Regions from separate parts of the Aromatoleum bremense genome, predicted to be linked through region 1. Evidence: riboswitches for the same ligand, from Rfam matches in the RefSeq annotation. Region 1 holds a riboswitch; the other holds the start of a gene.
What was found. A riboswitch is a leader RNA that binds a small molecule or an ion and turns the genes downstream of it on or off. The one in region 1 is predicted to bind S-adenosylhomocysteine.

Region 1 (7,381 bases):
TGACCCTGTCAATACGCGCTTCAGGCCAGCTTCAGCCGCTCGCAGATCGCCGTCGTCAGGCTCGCCTGGTTCATGCTGTAGAAGTGCAGGCCCGGCGCTCCGGCGGCGAGCAGGCGTTCGCACAGCTCGGTGACGACGTCGAGACCGAACGCGCGGATCGACTCCGCGTCGTCGCCGTAGGCTTCGAACTTCTTGCGCATCCAGCGCGGGATCTCGGCGCCGCACGCGTCGGAGAAGCGCGCGAGCTTCGAGAAGCTGCCGATCGGCATGATGCCGGGGACGATCGGGATGTCGAGGCCCATCGCGCGGACTTCACTGACGAAGTGGAGGTATGCGTCGAAGTTGTAGAAGTACTGCGTGATCGCCGAATCGGCGCCGGCCTCGGCCTTGCGCTTGAACGCGAGCAGGTCGTCGCGCGGACTTTTGGCCTGCGGGTGCCATTCGGGATAGGCCGCGACCTCGATGCGGAAGCGGTCGCCGGTCTCCGTGCGGATGAATTCCACCAGCTCGCTGGCGTAGCGGAACTCTCCCGCGTCGCCGACGCCAGACGGCAGGTCGCCGCGCAACGCGACGATGCGGCGGATGCCGGCGGCGGCGTAGTCGGCGAGGATCTCGCGGATGCCTTCGCGCGTCGAGCCGATGCACGACAGGTGCGGCGCGGCCTCGAAGCCGTCGGCGGCGATTTCCCTGACGGTCGCGAACGTGCGTTCGCGCGTCGAGCCGCCCGCGCCGTAGGTCACCGAAAAGAACGCCGGCTTGAGGCGCGCGAGTTTCGCGCGCGTCGCGGCGAGCTTGTCGACGCCGTCGGGCGTCTGCGGCGGGAAGAATTCGATCGAAAGTTCGGGTCTGTGCATGATGCGCCCCGATCAGTAGCGGTAGTGGGCCGACTTGTACGGCCCTTCGACCGGCACGCCGATGTAGGCCGCCTGGTCCGGGCGCAGCTCGGTGAGCTGCGCGTTGAGCTTCTGCAGCTGCAGCCGCGCGACTTTCTCGTCGAGGTGCTTCGGCAGCGTATAGACGCCCACCGGGTAGTCCGCGGTGCGCGTGAAGAGCTCGATCTGCGCGATCGTCTGGTTCGCGAACGAGGAGGACATCACGTAGCTCGGGTGGCCGGTCGCGCAGCCGAGGTTAACGAGGCGGCCCTTCGCGAGCAGGATGATCCGTTTTCCGTCCGGGAAGATGACGTGATCGACCTGCGGCTTGATCTCTTCCCACTCGTAACCTTCGATCGACGCGACGTCGATCTCGTTGTCGAAGTGGCCGATGTTGCAGACGATCGCCTGGTCCTTCATCCTCGCCATGTGGTCGTGCGTGATCACGTGGTAGTTGCCGGTGCAGGTGACGAAGATGTCGGCATGTTCGGCGGCGTAGTCCATCGTCACGACGCGGTAGCCTTCCATCGCCGCCTGCAGCGCGCAGATCGGGTCGATCTCGGTGACCCACACTTGGGCCGACAGCGCGCGCAGCGCCTGCGCCGAGCCCTTGCCGACGTCGCCGTAGCCGCACACCACCGCGACTTTGCCGGCGACCATCACGTCGGTCGCGCGCTTGATGCCGTCGACGAGCGACTCGCGGCAGCCGTACAGGTTGTCGAACTTCGACTTCGTCACCGAATCGTTGACGTTGATCGCCGGGAACCGCAGCTCGCCGCGCTCGTGCATCTGGTACAGGCGATGCACGCCGGTCGTCGTCTCCTCGGTGACGCCCCGGATCGCGGCAAGCCGCACCGAGTACCACGTCGGATCGCTCGCGAGCTTCGCGCGGATCGCGGCGAACAGCACGCGCTCCTCTTCCGAACCGGGCTTCGCGAGCACCGAAGCGTCCTTCTCGGCGCGGGCGCCCAAGTGCAGCAGCAGCGTCGCGTCACCGCCGTCGTCGAGGATCATGTTCGAGTAGCCGCCGTCCCGCCACTCGAAGATCCGGTGCGTGTAATCCCAGTAGTCGGCGAGCGACTCGCCCTTGACCGCGAACACCGGCACACCGGACGCGGCGATCGCGGCCGCGGCGTGGTCCTGCGTCGAGAAGATGTTGCACGACGCCCAGCGCACTTCGGCGCCGAGCGCAGTCAGCGTCTCGATCAGCACCGCGGTCTGGATCGTCATGTGCAGCGACCCGGTGATGCGTGCACCCTTGAGCGGCTGCACGACAGCGAACTCCTCGCGGATCGCCATCAGGCCGGGCATCTCGGTCTCGGCGATGCGGATTTCCTTGCGGCCCCAGCCGGCGAGCGCGAGGTCGGCGACGACGTAATCAGTGAAGTTTTCAGCCACAGAGTTCATGTGAGTTCCTTGAACGTGTGGCCGGGAAGGGGTGCTGCGGTGAGCTCACCTTGTCACCCCGTGCCCGGCACGGGTTAAGGTGAGCGCAGTTGCGGAAAATGAGCCGAGCCTGGGACGAAAGAAAGTCTCGCAGCGCTCCTCGGCAGGGCGGGATTATAACTGTCCGCGACGGCGCGTGGAGCACCGCTTCGATTTGCAGCCGCCGCTCTTTGGGCGGACCCGGAGCAGCGAGAACCGGAGATGCGACAGGCGTCCATCCGAAAGTGCGCAGATGTAAGAATGTACGTTCCGTTTGCAAAACCCGACGATCCAGTCCACAGTGCACCGCAGCGATCTTCAAGTAGCACCGTTGTTGTCCGGTTCAGTATCTGCTTTTCTGCGGTATCTCTCCCTCATCACCCTGCCGTCTTGAGCTTCGCCCTCACCCCAGGGCACGTCCCTTCATTTTTCAGGATATTCAAGACATGGCAACAGGTACCGTAAAGTGGTTTAACGACTCCAAAGGCTTCGGTTTCATCACCCCGGAAAGCGGTGGCGACGATCTTTTCGCGCACTTCTCCGCGATTCAGGGACAGGGTTTCAAGACCCTGGCGGAAGGCCAGCGCGTCAGCTTCGACGTCACCTCCGGCCCGAAAGGCCAGCAGGCGTCGAACATCCGTCCGGCTGACTGAGCATTCCCGGCGCGGCATGGCAGCAATGCCATGCCCTCGGCCCCGCGGGGCCGGGACCCCGGCATTCCTTCAAGAACGCCTCCCCGAGGGAAAAATCACGGCGCATGCCGGACTTTTCCCTTTCTGCTTTCCTTCTGGAGACATCGTCATCGCCAAGGAAGAACTGATCGAAATGAGCGGGATGGTAGTTGAAGTCCTGCCCGACTCCCGTTTCCGCGTCACCCTCGACAACGGCCACAACCTCGTCGCCTATTCCGCGGGCAAGATGCGCAAGCACCATATCCGCATTCTGTGCGGCGACAAGGTTTCCCTCGAACTCTCCCCCTACGATCTGAGCAAGGGGCGCATCACTTTCCGCCACATCGAAGGCCGCGGGCCTCTCGGTCCACAGCAGCGGCGCAGACGCTGATCGCGTCCGGCATTCAGGGCCTGGCCGCCTGAATGCGTCGGGGCGAGGGACTGCCGTCATCCCCCACTCCACGTCTTACCAGATAAAGAACATCGTCACCCACGGCGCGACCGCGCCTGCGGCTGCAGCGCAAAAAGCGAGCAGCGCAGCGACCCGGCGTGCGCCGGACGATGCCGCTCGCCGCACGTGCAGCGCACCGAGCACGAGGCTCGCGCCGGCCGCAGCGGCGAGCAGCAGTCCGCGCACCAGCGGCAGGCTCGCGAGCACGACTCCTTCGGCCGACAGCAGTGTGACGGTCAGCGCCGACAGGCCGAGGAACACGCCGACGCCGCCGAGCGGAATCAGCGCGTAGGCGAGCCGCCGATGCGCCGCCGCCTCGCCGATGAGCCACCCGGCGGCACGCAGCCATAGCGTGATCCAGCCGCCGATGACGAGCGCCGTCGTGCCGATGTAGCCGAGAATCATCAGGCCGTCGAGCCACGTGAACACGTCGTTTGCTTCGGGGTAATGCGTCAGCAGCCACCACGGGATGTCGCTGTCGAGCAGCGCGAAGGCGTCGCGCTCGACGAGCCATTCGGCGGCGGCGAGCTTGGCCTGCACGAACCACGGCGACGCCGACCACTGGAATGCGCCGATCGCGGTGCCGATGACGCCGAACACCAGCAAGCGCGCTTCCCAGACGTCGGTTTCCTCGCTGCGCAGGCTCGCGACTTCGGCGCCGGGCAGGCGGCCGACCAACTGCACCGCGTCGCGATGACCGCTGCAGCGCCCGCACATGTGGCACGCGGCGGCGCTTTCCATACGGCGGATGTCGACCAGCGGCGCGCAATTGACCGGGATCACCCGCTTTGCCGGATGCGCCTGCCACGCTTCGCGGTCGGTGCGGAAATGCACCGGCGCGAGCCGCGCGAGCAGGCCGAACACGCCGCCGACCGGGCACAGGTGGCGGCACCACACGCGCTTGCCGCGGCCATACACGAGGCCGACCGCAGCGGCTGCGACGGTCGAGCCGCCGAGCACGAGCAGCACGGCTTTGGGGTATTCATACACGCTGACGAGCTGTCCATACACCGTCGTCGCGAGGAACGCGACGAACGGCCAGCCGCCCCACTTGATCCAGTGCGGCACGGGACGGCCGAGGCCGACGCGCGACACCTGCTCGGCGACGAAGCCTTCCGGGCACAGCACGCCGCACCACACGCGCCCCATCAGCATCATCGACACCAGCACGAATGGCCACCAGATGCCCCAGAACACGAACTGCGCGAACAGCGTGAGGTTGTCCCACAGGTGCGCGCCGGACTCTGGCAACGGCAGGAAAGCCGGCGTGACGACGAGGAAAACGTAGGCGACGAGCACTGCCCACTGGACCCCGACGATCCAGCTGCGGTGACGGCGCATCAGGTCGCCGAGGCGGGCGAGCCGCGGCGGGCGCATTGCGGGCAGCCTGCAGCTCGTCATGGTCAGGTTCTCCGCGGCGGGCGGCCGAACCATGCGAACAGCGCCCAGTAGCCGAACCACGCGATCAGCACGGTCAGCGACGGTTGCGCGCGGTAGCCGGCGAATGCCGCGGCGATGCCGCCGGCGGTGCTGCCGTCGGCGAGCAGCGCGGAGCTGTCCCACACCGGCTCGAGCAGCGGCGGCAGCCATTCCATGTTGATCAGCCGTTCGACACCCGAGACAAGCAGCGCAGCGGCAAGCAGGCACAGCACGATCTCGGTCGCGCGGAAGAACACCCGGCTCGGCAGCCAGTGCGAGCCGCGCTGGATCAGCCACGCCGTCGCCAGCGCCAGCACGAAGCCGAGGCCGGCGCCGGCGAGCATGCGGTTCAGCGCCTCGCCGGACTGCTCGACGCCGAGGCCGTACAGGAACAGCACGGTTTCGGCCCCTTCGCGGCCGACCGCGATCGCCGCGAGCAGCGCGACCGACACCCCGCCCGCGGCGTCGGCGGCTTTCGTCAGTCCCGCTTCGAGCTCGCGCTTCAGGTGCCGGCCGTGCGCGCGCATCCACAACACCATGTGCGTGATCAGGCCGGCGGCGACGATGACGATGGCGGCCTGGAACGCCTCCAGCGCGTCGCCGGCGAGCTGGCTCTGCAGCCCGAGCATCGCCAGCGCGAGCACGCCGGCGAGCAGCAGCCCGCCGGCCACGCCCGCCCACAGGTGATGGACGCCGATGCGGCCGTCGCCGCGGGCGTGAATCCACGCGTAGAGGATGCTGATCACCAGGATCGCTTCGACGCTCTCGCGCCACACGATGAAGAGTGAATTACCCATGATGTTTCCTGAGCGTCCGGTTACTGGGCGACAAACCGGCCTTTTGCCGTGTCGGGGTGGAACTCGCCGAAGAACGGGTAGGTGCCGGGCTTCAGCGGCGGAAAGATGGTGCTGCGCGTCACGCCCGGCGCGACGACGAGTTCCTTGAACGGGCTCGTCGTCTCGAACTCCTCGGGGCCGGCGTTGCGGTTCGTGAGCTGCAAGCGAAAGCGGGTGTTGGCCGGCACCGTTATCGTGTCGGGCGTGAAGCGGCCGTTTTCGGCCACGACTTCGAACGTCGGCAATTCGGCTTGCACGGCGCTCGACGCCGTCAGGGCCAGGATGCCCAGTACACGGGCGAGCAGGCGCGGAACAATCACGATCGGGAATTCCTGTGCTGAAAATGACGAAAACCCCGCGCGGCGGGGAGCCGGGCGGGGCAGGAGGGGCGTGCAGGTCTAGAACGCATACAGCCCGCGCAGGCCGACGACGGTGATCGCTTTCGCGTCCGGGTCGGCGGCGGCACGACGCACGTATTGCAGGTCCGGCGTCAGCGACAGCTGGTCGTTCAGGTGCCAGCGGTAATACAGCTCGGCAACCTGCTCGGCGCCGCGCGCGGCGAAGCCGAAATCGTCGAGCAGCGGGGCGGCGTCGCGGAACTCGTCGCTCGCGCGCAGCCAGCCCCACGCGAGCCCGACGCTGTCGGCGCCGCGTCCCCAGGCGTTGCCGGCGATCTCGGTGCCGATCGTCACGGCGCGGTCGAACGCGGCCTTGCCGCTGCTCGACTGACCGTAGCGCGCGAACAGCGTCACGTCCTCATGCACGCGCTGGTCGACGCTCGCGCCCCAGCCGGTGGCGCTGCGAGTCGTCGCATCGAAGCCTTCGTACTGGCCGTTGCGCCACGCATACAGGCGGTACGTGCCGTCGAAGCCGTGGCTCTTGCGCCCGTACTCCAGCTGGCCGATGACGAACGGCTTGTCGAAGCTGCGGCCGAAGCGCGCGCCTTCGCCGGCGCCGAACGCCGCGATCGACGCCTGCCACCAGTCGGGCGCGCCGCTTTCATTGCGGTACGCGAGGCGCAGGCCGGGCGTGAAGCCGTAGCTGTCGGCGCCGACCGCGCCGCCCGAGTCGAGCATCGGGTTATGCACGAAGACGTTGTTGAGGAACTTCTCGGCTTCGTTGTCGGCGATCGCGTTCTGGTCGAAGAACACGAACGGGTCCATCTTGCCCACCGTCAGCTGCAGGCTGTGCGGCGAATTCGCGCCGCGATCGCCGAGCGGCGTCGTCAGCTGGTACCAGGCCTGCGCGACGATCGCGTAGGTTTCCTCCGAGCCGCCACCGGCCTGGAACGCGAGGCTGTTGAACGCGCCGGTGAAAGTCGGCTTCAGTCCGGTGAAGCTGTCGCCCTGGCCCATCCGCAACTGCGTGTAGAACTCGCCCTGGCCCTGACCGATGTCGCCGGCCGGCAGCGTGATGCCGAGGTCGCCGCGCCATGACAGTTGCGATTCGTGCCTGCCGTCTTCGCGCGCGTCGCCGTCGATCCGCTGCGCGACGGTGGCGACGCTGCCTTCGATGGCGATGCCATCGAGGGCTTCCGCCTGGCGCGATGGCGCGCCCATCGCGTTGGTCCGTTCCTCGATCGCCTTGAGCCGGATCGCGAGCTCGGGTTCACGCTCGCTGAGGCGGTCGCTGCCGAGGCTCGCGGCGAGATCCTGGTTCGCCTGTTCCAGCGCTTCGACGCGCTGCGCGAGGGCCGGAGCGGGTTTG
Region 2 (7,381 bases), 560 kb from region 1:
GTCGTCGCAACGCGCGGGTCGGCCTGGTCGTCCTCGCCGACGAGTTCGAACTGCACCTTCCGGCCGCCGATCGTGATGCCCTTCGCATTGGCGTCTTCGACCGCCAGGCGCGCACCATTTTCGCCGTCCTTGCCGATGTGGGAGATGGGGCCCGTCAGCGGCCCGGCGTGGCCGATCTTCACTAACGTCTGGGCGTGGGCCGACCAACCGAAGCCGACCAGTGCGAGTGCGAGCAATGTCCTTTTCATGAGGCTCCTCCCGGATGGATGCAGGTCACCAGCGGCAGCGACTTGATTCGCACGCCGGCATGATGCGATTCTAGCCCACGGCACGATAGCCATCGGAGCCGTCCGGCATCGGGGAGAAACCAGTCCATGAAGCGCCTTTTCCTGCTTCTGTGCAGCGTGCTCGCGGCCATCGGCCTGCCCGCGTGCGACTATTTCAACTTGCAGGAACTCAAGCCCGGGGTGTCCACGGCGATGGATGTGCGCGACCGCTTCGGCCCTCCCGGCATGGAGTGGAAGAACGACGACGGCTCGGTGACGTGGGAATATTCGCGCCAGCCCGAGGGCACGAAGTGCTACATGATCACGATCGGCGCCGATAACGTACTGCGCAGCATCGACCAGGTGTTGAACGAAACGGGCTTCGCGCGCATCCAACGCGGCATGACCGGCGACGAAGTGCGCCGCGTGCTGGGCAAGCCGGCGTCGCGCCAGTACTTCGAGCTGGGCAAGGAAACCGTGTGGAACTGGCGCATCGAGCCTCCGCCGCCTGCGAGCGATCCGACATTCTTCACGGTCCATTTCAACAGCGACGGGCGCGTCGCGAAGACGAGCCGAAACACCGAATATCGAGGAGGCTGAATGGCCTGCCGCATCCTCACCATGCTCGCGCTGCTGATCCTCTCCGGCTGCGCGGCCTTCGCCCCGCCGCCTCCGCTGACGACCGAAGCCGAGGCGCTGGCCGTGCACGGCGAACCGACCCAGCGCTGGGACAACGGCGATGGCACAACGACGCTGGAATACTCCACGCAGCCGTACGGACATCGCACGCTGATGGTGACCGTCGACGCGAGCGGCGTCGTGATCGACCAGTACGACGCGCTCTCCGACGAGAATCTCACCCGGGTCAAGCCGGGCATGACGCAGGACGAAGTGTCGCGCCTGCTCGGCACGCACCGCTCGGTGCAGGTGTTCAAGCTCAGCGGCGAGGAGGTGTGGGACTGGAACGTGTACAACGACGGCCCGGGCGTCGCGACGCTGTTCAACGTGCATTTCATCGATGGCAGGGTCGTGCGCACGAGCCGCACCTACGTCTATCCCCGCGACGGCATGGTGTTCGGCCACTGGTACCCGTATTCCTATCGCTACCCGTACGGCTACCCGTTTTCATATTGGTCGCCCTACTGGGGCTTCGGATGGCACGGCTACCCGTGGTGAGGCCGCGGACCGTTGCTCCGGGCGGACTGGTGAAGGCGGCCGAACCGACCGGCTGACGCTTTTCGCCCCGCGCGCCGGCGGTCCGCTGCCACGCGACGTTTTACGGTTCGAGCACTGCCGGTGCGGCGGCCACGGGGCTATTCACCTGGACGCTGATCGTAGCGCTGAGGCCGGGGCCGTACGACTGGTGCAGGCCGTCGGCGAACTGGAGCGTGAGCGTGTGCTTTCCGGGGGCGAGCTTGAGCGTGGTTTCCGTCTGGCCCTTGCCGAAATGCAGGTGCGTCGCATCGGTCGGCACCGGTTTGCCGGCTTCGATCGGCTTGCCATCGACAATCAGGTGATGATGCCCGGAGCCCTCGGCGAGCTGGCCCGCGGGTTGCACGCGTATGCCCTCGACGCCCATCTTTACCGTGAATTCCTGGGGCACCGCCGCACTGTCGGCGGGCTCGATGAAATAGACGCGACCGGCCGCCGTCGCGAGCGGCGACAAGATCGCGGCAGCAGCAAGGACGGCAAGGGAAAGAATTTTTTTCATATCGGCTCTCCGTTGGTTCACCTGCAGGGGATTTCATCCTAGACCCGGGCAGTGCGGATTTCGCGGCCGATTCAGTACCGCTGCGGGTTAAAGTGCCAGCGCTCAGTGACGCGAAGTGGTGCGATGAACGCACCGCTTCTTGAACGCTACCGTGACCGGATCGCCGGTGTTGACCTGTTACGACCGGATGGTCATTACCGGTTGTCAGCTATGCCAGCAAAGGGACGGCTGCCACTACACCGCGAGCTTGCCGCGCGCGAGCAGGCCGCGCACAGTCTCCTGCAGGTCGGCCGGCAGCACGACGAGCTTGGCACTGTCGGCCGAACCCATGCGCTCGATCGCGGCGATGTATTTCTCGCCGAGTATGTACATCATCGGCCCGGGCTGGTCGCCGATCGCGGCGGCGACGCGGCGGATCGCTTCGGCGGAAGCTTCGGCGAGCATCACTTGGGCGTCGGCGTCGCGTTTCGCCGATTCGAGGCGCGCCTCGGCTTCGAGGATCGCGGCCTGCTTCGCGCCTTCGGCCTTGGTCACCGCGGCTTTCCTCTCGCGCTCGGCGGCGGCCTGCAGTTCCATCGCGCGCTGCATCGATGCGGATGGCTTGATGTCCTGGATCTCGACCGACTTGACGGTGAGGCCCCAGTCGACGGCTTCGTCGGCGATGCTCTCGCGCAGCCGCGCCTTGATCTTGTCGCGCGACGACAGCGCGGCGTCGAGCTCCATTTCGCCGACGATCGAGCGCAGCGTCGTCATGATCAGGTTGCGGATCGCCTCGGCGAAGTCCGTGACGCCATACACCGCCTTGACCGGGTCGGTGACCTTGATGAACGCAATCGCGTTGGTGAGGATCACCGCGTTGTCGCGCGTGATGACCTCCTGCTCCTGCACGTCGAGGATGATGTCCTTGGTGACGAGCTTGTAGGCCACCTTGTCGAGGTAAGGAATGATGACGTTGAGGCCGGGTTTCAGCGTGCCGTGGTACTTGCCGAGGCGCTCGACGATCCATTCCTCGCCCTGCGGCAGGATGCGCACGCCTTTCGCGAGCGTGACGACGACGAAGATCAGGACTGCGACGACGACGATGAACCCTTCGCTCATGGAACCCCCTTGCTCAGGCTTTGACGACTTTCAGGAAACTGCCTTCGACCGCGACGACGCGCACGCGCTCGCCGGCGGGAATCTCGCTCTCGGCGAGGCATACCCATTCCTCGGCGCCCAGCACCGGGCGCTGGAAGCGCACCCGGCCGCGCTGGAACGGCGCAACCGCGCCGACGAGCAGGCCGACCTCGCCGATGACCTCGCCGGCGGAGGTGCCGATGCGGGTCTTGTGAAAGCCGGGCTTGAACACGCGGAACCACAGCGCGACCATCGCGAGCGAGAGCGCGGTCCACAGCGCGAGCTGGGTCGTAAGCGTGAGCGCCGGCGCGGCGAGCACGACGAGCGCCATCACGAGGGCGGCGACGCCGAACCAGATCACGAAGAAGGACGGGATCGCCAGTTCGGCGAGAATCAGCACGATGCCTGCGACCGCCCACTGCCACCATTCGATATTCATGGCGCCCTCCTTTGCGGCGATTGTAACGGGATGTGGCGGGCATGTGCGCCGGCGTGATCCGGATCGACGACGTGGCCACCGGTCAGGTGGCATCCGCTCATGAGCTGCCTTGGCACGCCGCGGCAAATTCCCTAAAATTACTCCCTTGCTGAGGAGCGCTGCGACCCGCGACGGGCTGTGACTGCCGGGGCCAGGCTCAGCAACCGAACAACGGCGCTCGCAAACCACCCACCGGGGTTTGCCGCGCCGTTTGCTTTTGCGCGCTTTTTGCGGCTTCTGCCCGGTGCCTGAACCGCACGAGCGAGGTAGAACCATGCAAGCCGACCGTACCGAAGAACTCCGCGATCTTCTTTCCCGCCGCATCCTGATCCTCGACGGGGCGATGGGCACGATGATCCAGCAGCACAAGCTCGGCGAACCGGATTATCGCGGCGAAAGGTTCCGCGACCACCCGAAGGACCTGAAGGGCAACAACGACCTGCTGGTGCTGACGCGCCCGGACGTCGTTGCCGGCATCCATCGCGCCTATCTCGACGCCGGCGCGGACATCATCGAAACGAACACCTTCAACGGCACCCGCGTGTCGCAGGCCGAATACGGTCTTGGCGATTGCGCGTACGAGATCAACGTCGCCGGCGCGCGGTTGGTGCGCGAGCTGTGCGACAAGTACACGGCGCAGAACCCCGAAAAGCCGCGCTTCTGCGCCGGCGTGCTCGGGCCGACGTCGCGCACGCTGTCGATCTCGCCCGACGTCAATGATCCGGGCTTTCGCAACGTCACGTTCGAAGCGCTCGTCGACGACTATTACGACTCGGCGCGCGGTCTGCTCGAAGGCGGTGCGGACCTGCTGCTGATCGAGACGATCTTCGACACCCTGAACGCAAAGGCGGCGATCTTCGCCGTCGAGAAGCTGTTCGCGGAACTCGTCTGCGAAGGGGGCAACCGCGTGCCGGTGATGATCTCCGGCACGATCACCGACGCGTCGGGGCGCACGCTGTCGGGCCAGACCGCGGAAGCGTTCTGGAACTCGCTCGCGCACGCGCGGCCGATCTCGTTCGGCCTGAACTGCGCGCTCGGCGCGAAGGAACTGCGCCAGTACGTCGAGGAACTGTCGAACCTCTGCGACACGCACGTCTCGGCGCACCCGAACGCCGGCCTGCCGAATCCGCTGTCGCCGACCGGCTACGACGAGACGCCGGAACATCTCGCGCGCGACATCCGCGAATGGGCCCAATCGGGGCTCGTCAACATCGTCGGCGGCTGCTGCGGCACGACGCCGGCGCACATCAAGGCGATCGCCGACATCGTTTCCGGTCTCGCGCCGCGCGCGGTGCCGGTGCTCGAGAAGAAGCTGCGCCTGTCCGGCCTCGAGCCCTTCAACGTCGGCGCCGACAGCCTGTTCGTGAACGTCGGCGAGCGCACCAACGTCACCGGTTCGAAAGCCTTCGCGCGGATGATCCTCGAAGGCCGCTTCGACGACGCGCTCGCGGTCGCACGCCAGCAGGTCGACAACGGCGCGCAGGTCATCGACATCAACATGGACGAGGCGATGCTCGACTCGCTGGCGGCGATGGAGCGCTTCCTCAAGCTCATCGCGTCCGAGCCGGACATTTCGCGCGTGCCGATCATGCTCGACTCGTCGAAGTGGAGCGTCATCGAGGCGGGCCTGAAGTGCATCCAGGGCAAGGGCGTCGTCAATTCGATTTCGATGAAGGAGGGCGAAGCCGAGTTCCTGCGCCAGGCGCGGCTGTGCCGCCAGTACGGCGCCGCGGTCATCGTCATGGCCTTCGACGAGCGGGGCCAGGCCGACACGTTCGAGCGCAAGACGGGCATCTGCGCCCGCGCGTACGAACTGCTCACCGGCATCGGCTTTCCGCCCGAAGACATCATCTTCGATCCGAACATCTTCGCCATCGCGACCGGCATCGAGGAGCACGACAACTACGCCGTCGATTTCATCAACGCGGTCGCGTGGATCAAGGCGAACCTGCCTTTTGCCAAGACGTCCGGCGGCGTGTCGAACGTCAGTTTCAGCTTCCGCGGCAACGACGCGGTGCGCGAGGCGATCCACACGGTGTTCCTGTACCACGCGATCCGTGCCGGCCTGTCGATGGGCATCGTCAACGCCGGGCAGCTGGGCGTCTATGACGACCTGGATCCGGTGCTGCGCGACAAGGTCGAGGACGTCGTGCTGAACAGGCATGCGGGCGCCGGCGAGGCGCTCGTCGAGGCGGCGCAGAGCGTCAAGGAAGGCCGGGCGAAGAACGCCGGGCCGGACCTCGCGTGGCGCGCGCTGCCGGTCGAGGAGCGGCTGTCGCACGCGCTCGTCAAAGGCATCACCGACTTCGTCGTCGCCGACACCGAGGAAGTGCGCGCGAAGCTCGAAGCCGAAGGCCGCCCGCCGTTGTCGGTCATCGAAGGCCCGCTGATGGCCGGCATGAACGTCGTCGGCGACCTCTTCGGCGCCGGCAAGATGTTCCTGCCGCAGGTCGTGAAATCCGCGCGCGTGATGAAGCAGGCGGTCGCGCACCTGATCCCGTACATCGAAGCCGAGAAGCTCAGGACCGGCGCGACGTCGAAAGGCCGCATCGTTGTCGCGACCGTCAAGGGCGACGTGCACGACATCGGCAAGAACATCGTCGGCGTCGTGCTCGGTTGCAACGGCTACGAAATCATCGACCTCGGCGTGATGGTGCCGGCGGAGAAGATCCTGAACGCCGCGCGCGAGCACGGCGCCCAGGCGATCGGCCTGTCGGGGCTGATCACGCCGTCGCTCGAGGAGATGAGCCACGTCGCCGCCGAAATGCAGCGCCAGGGCTTCGCCGACGGCATGCCGTTGCCGCTCCTGATCGGGGGTGCTACGACGAGCCGCGCGCACACCGCGATCAAGATCGCGCCGCACTACAACGGCCCGGTCGTGTATGTGCCGGACGCGTCGCGCGCGGTCGGCGTCGTCACCGCGCTGCTGTCCGAAGGTGGCGCCGCGGACTTCAAGACGCAGCTCGCCGCCGACTACGACAAGATCCGCGCGCAGCACGCGAACAAGAAGGGTGTGCAGCTTGTGAGCCTGGAAGCGGCGCGCGCGAACGCGTTTCGCACCGACTGGGCAGCCGTTCCGGCCGCGGCGGGCGACGAGCCCGGCGAAGTCCGCGAAGCGAAGGCGGGTGCGGGCTATCTGCCGCCGAAGCCGAACACGTTCGGCGTGCACGCACTCGACGTGCCGCTCGCCGAGCTTGTCCCGTTCATCGACTGGGGGCCGTTCTTCCAGACCTGGGACCTCGCCGGCAGCTACCCGAAGATCCTCGACGACGAGCTCGTCGGCGAGACCGCGCGCAGCGTGTTTGCCGATGGCCGGGCGCTGCTCGAGCGCGTCATCGCCGAAAGCTGGTTGCAGGTGCGCGCCGTGTTCGGCCTGTTCCCGGCGAACAGCCTCGGCGACGACATCGCGTTCTACGGTGACGAGACGCGCTCGGCGGCGCTGATGATGTGGCACGGCCTGCGCCAGCAGCACGAACGCCCGGCGGACAAGCCGCATTACTGCCTCGCGGATTTTGTCGCGCCGAAGGATTCGGGCGTTGCCGATTACGCCGGCGCGTTCGCGGTCACCGCCGGCATCGGCATCGAGAAGAGGCTCGCCGACTTCCACGCCGTGCACGACGACTATCACGCGATCATGCTCAAAAGCCTCGCCGACCGGCTCGCCGAAGCCTGCGCCGAGTGGCTGCATGCGCGCGTGCGCAGGGAGTTCTGGGGCTATGCCGCCGACGAGGCGCTCGACAACGACGCGCTGATCCGCGAGCAATATCGCGGCATCCGCCCGGCGCCGGGCTACCCGGCGTGCCCGGACCA

Region 2: it holds a riboswitch for S-adenosylhomocysteine, as region 1 does, so the genes downstream of both, metH (methionine synthase) here and ahcY (adenosylhomocysteinase) in region 1, are expected to answer to the same signal.

The regions. Positions count from the first base shown of each region.
Region 1 is NZ_CP059467.1:2,594,727-2,602,107, forward strand. It holds gene metF (methylenetetrahydrofolate reductase [NAD(P)H]) at 21-854, opposite strand; gene ahcY (adenosylhomocysteinase) at 867-2,279, opposite strand; S-adenosyl-L-homocysteine riboswitch at 2,354-2,426, opposite strand; gene pbN1_RS12270 (cold-shock protein) at 2,744-2,950, shown strand; gene infA (translation initiation factor IF-1) at 3,099-3,359, shown strand; gene pbN1_RS12280 (4Fe-4S binding protein) at 3,435-4,820, opposite strand; gene pbN1_RS12285 (FTR1 family iron permease) at 4,823-5,635, opposite strand; gene pbN1_RS12290 (cupredoxin domain-containing protein) at 5,656-5,994, opposite strand; gene pbN1_RS12295 (carbohydrate porin) at 6,073-7,381, opposite strand, start outside.
Region 2 is NZ_CP059467.1:2,038,474-2,045,854, forward strand. It holds gene pbN1_RS09540 (branched-chain amino acid ABC transporter substrate-binding protein) at 1-248, opposite strand, end outside; gene pbN1_RS09545 (outer membrane protein assembly factor BamE) at 375-866, shown strand; gene bamE (outer membrane protein assembly factor BamE domain-containing protein) at 867-1,442, shown strand; gene pbN1_RS09555 (DUF4399 domain-containing protein) at 1,543-1,977, opposite strand; gene pbN1_RS09560 (SPFH domain-containing protein) at 2,212-3,075, opposite strand; gene pbN1_RS09565 (NfeD family protein) at 3,089-3,532, opposite strand; S-adenosyl-L-homocysteine riboswitch at 3,677-3,758, shown strand; gene metH (methionine synthase) at 3,846-7,381, shown strand, end outside.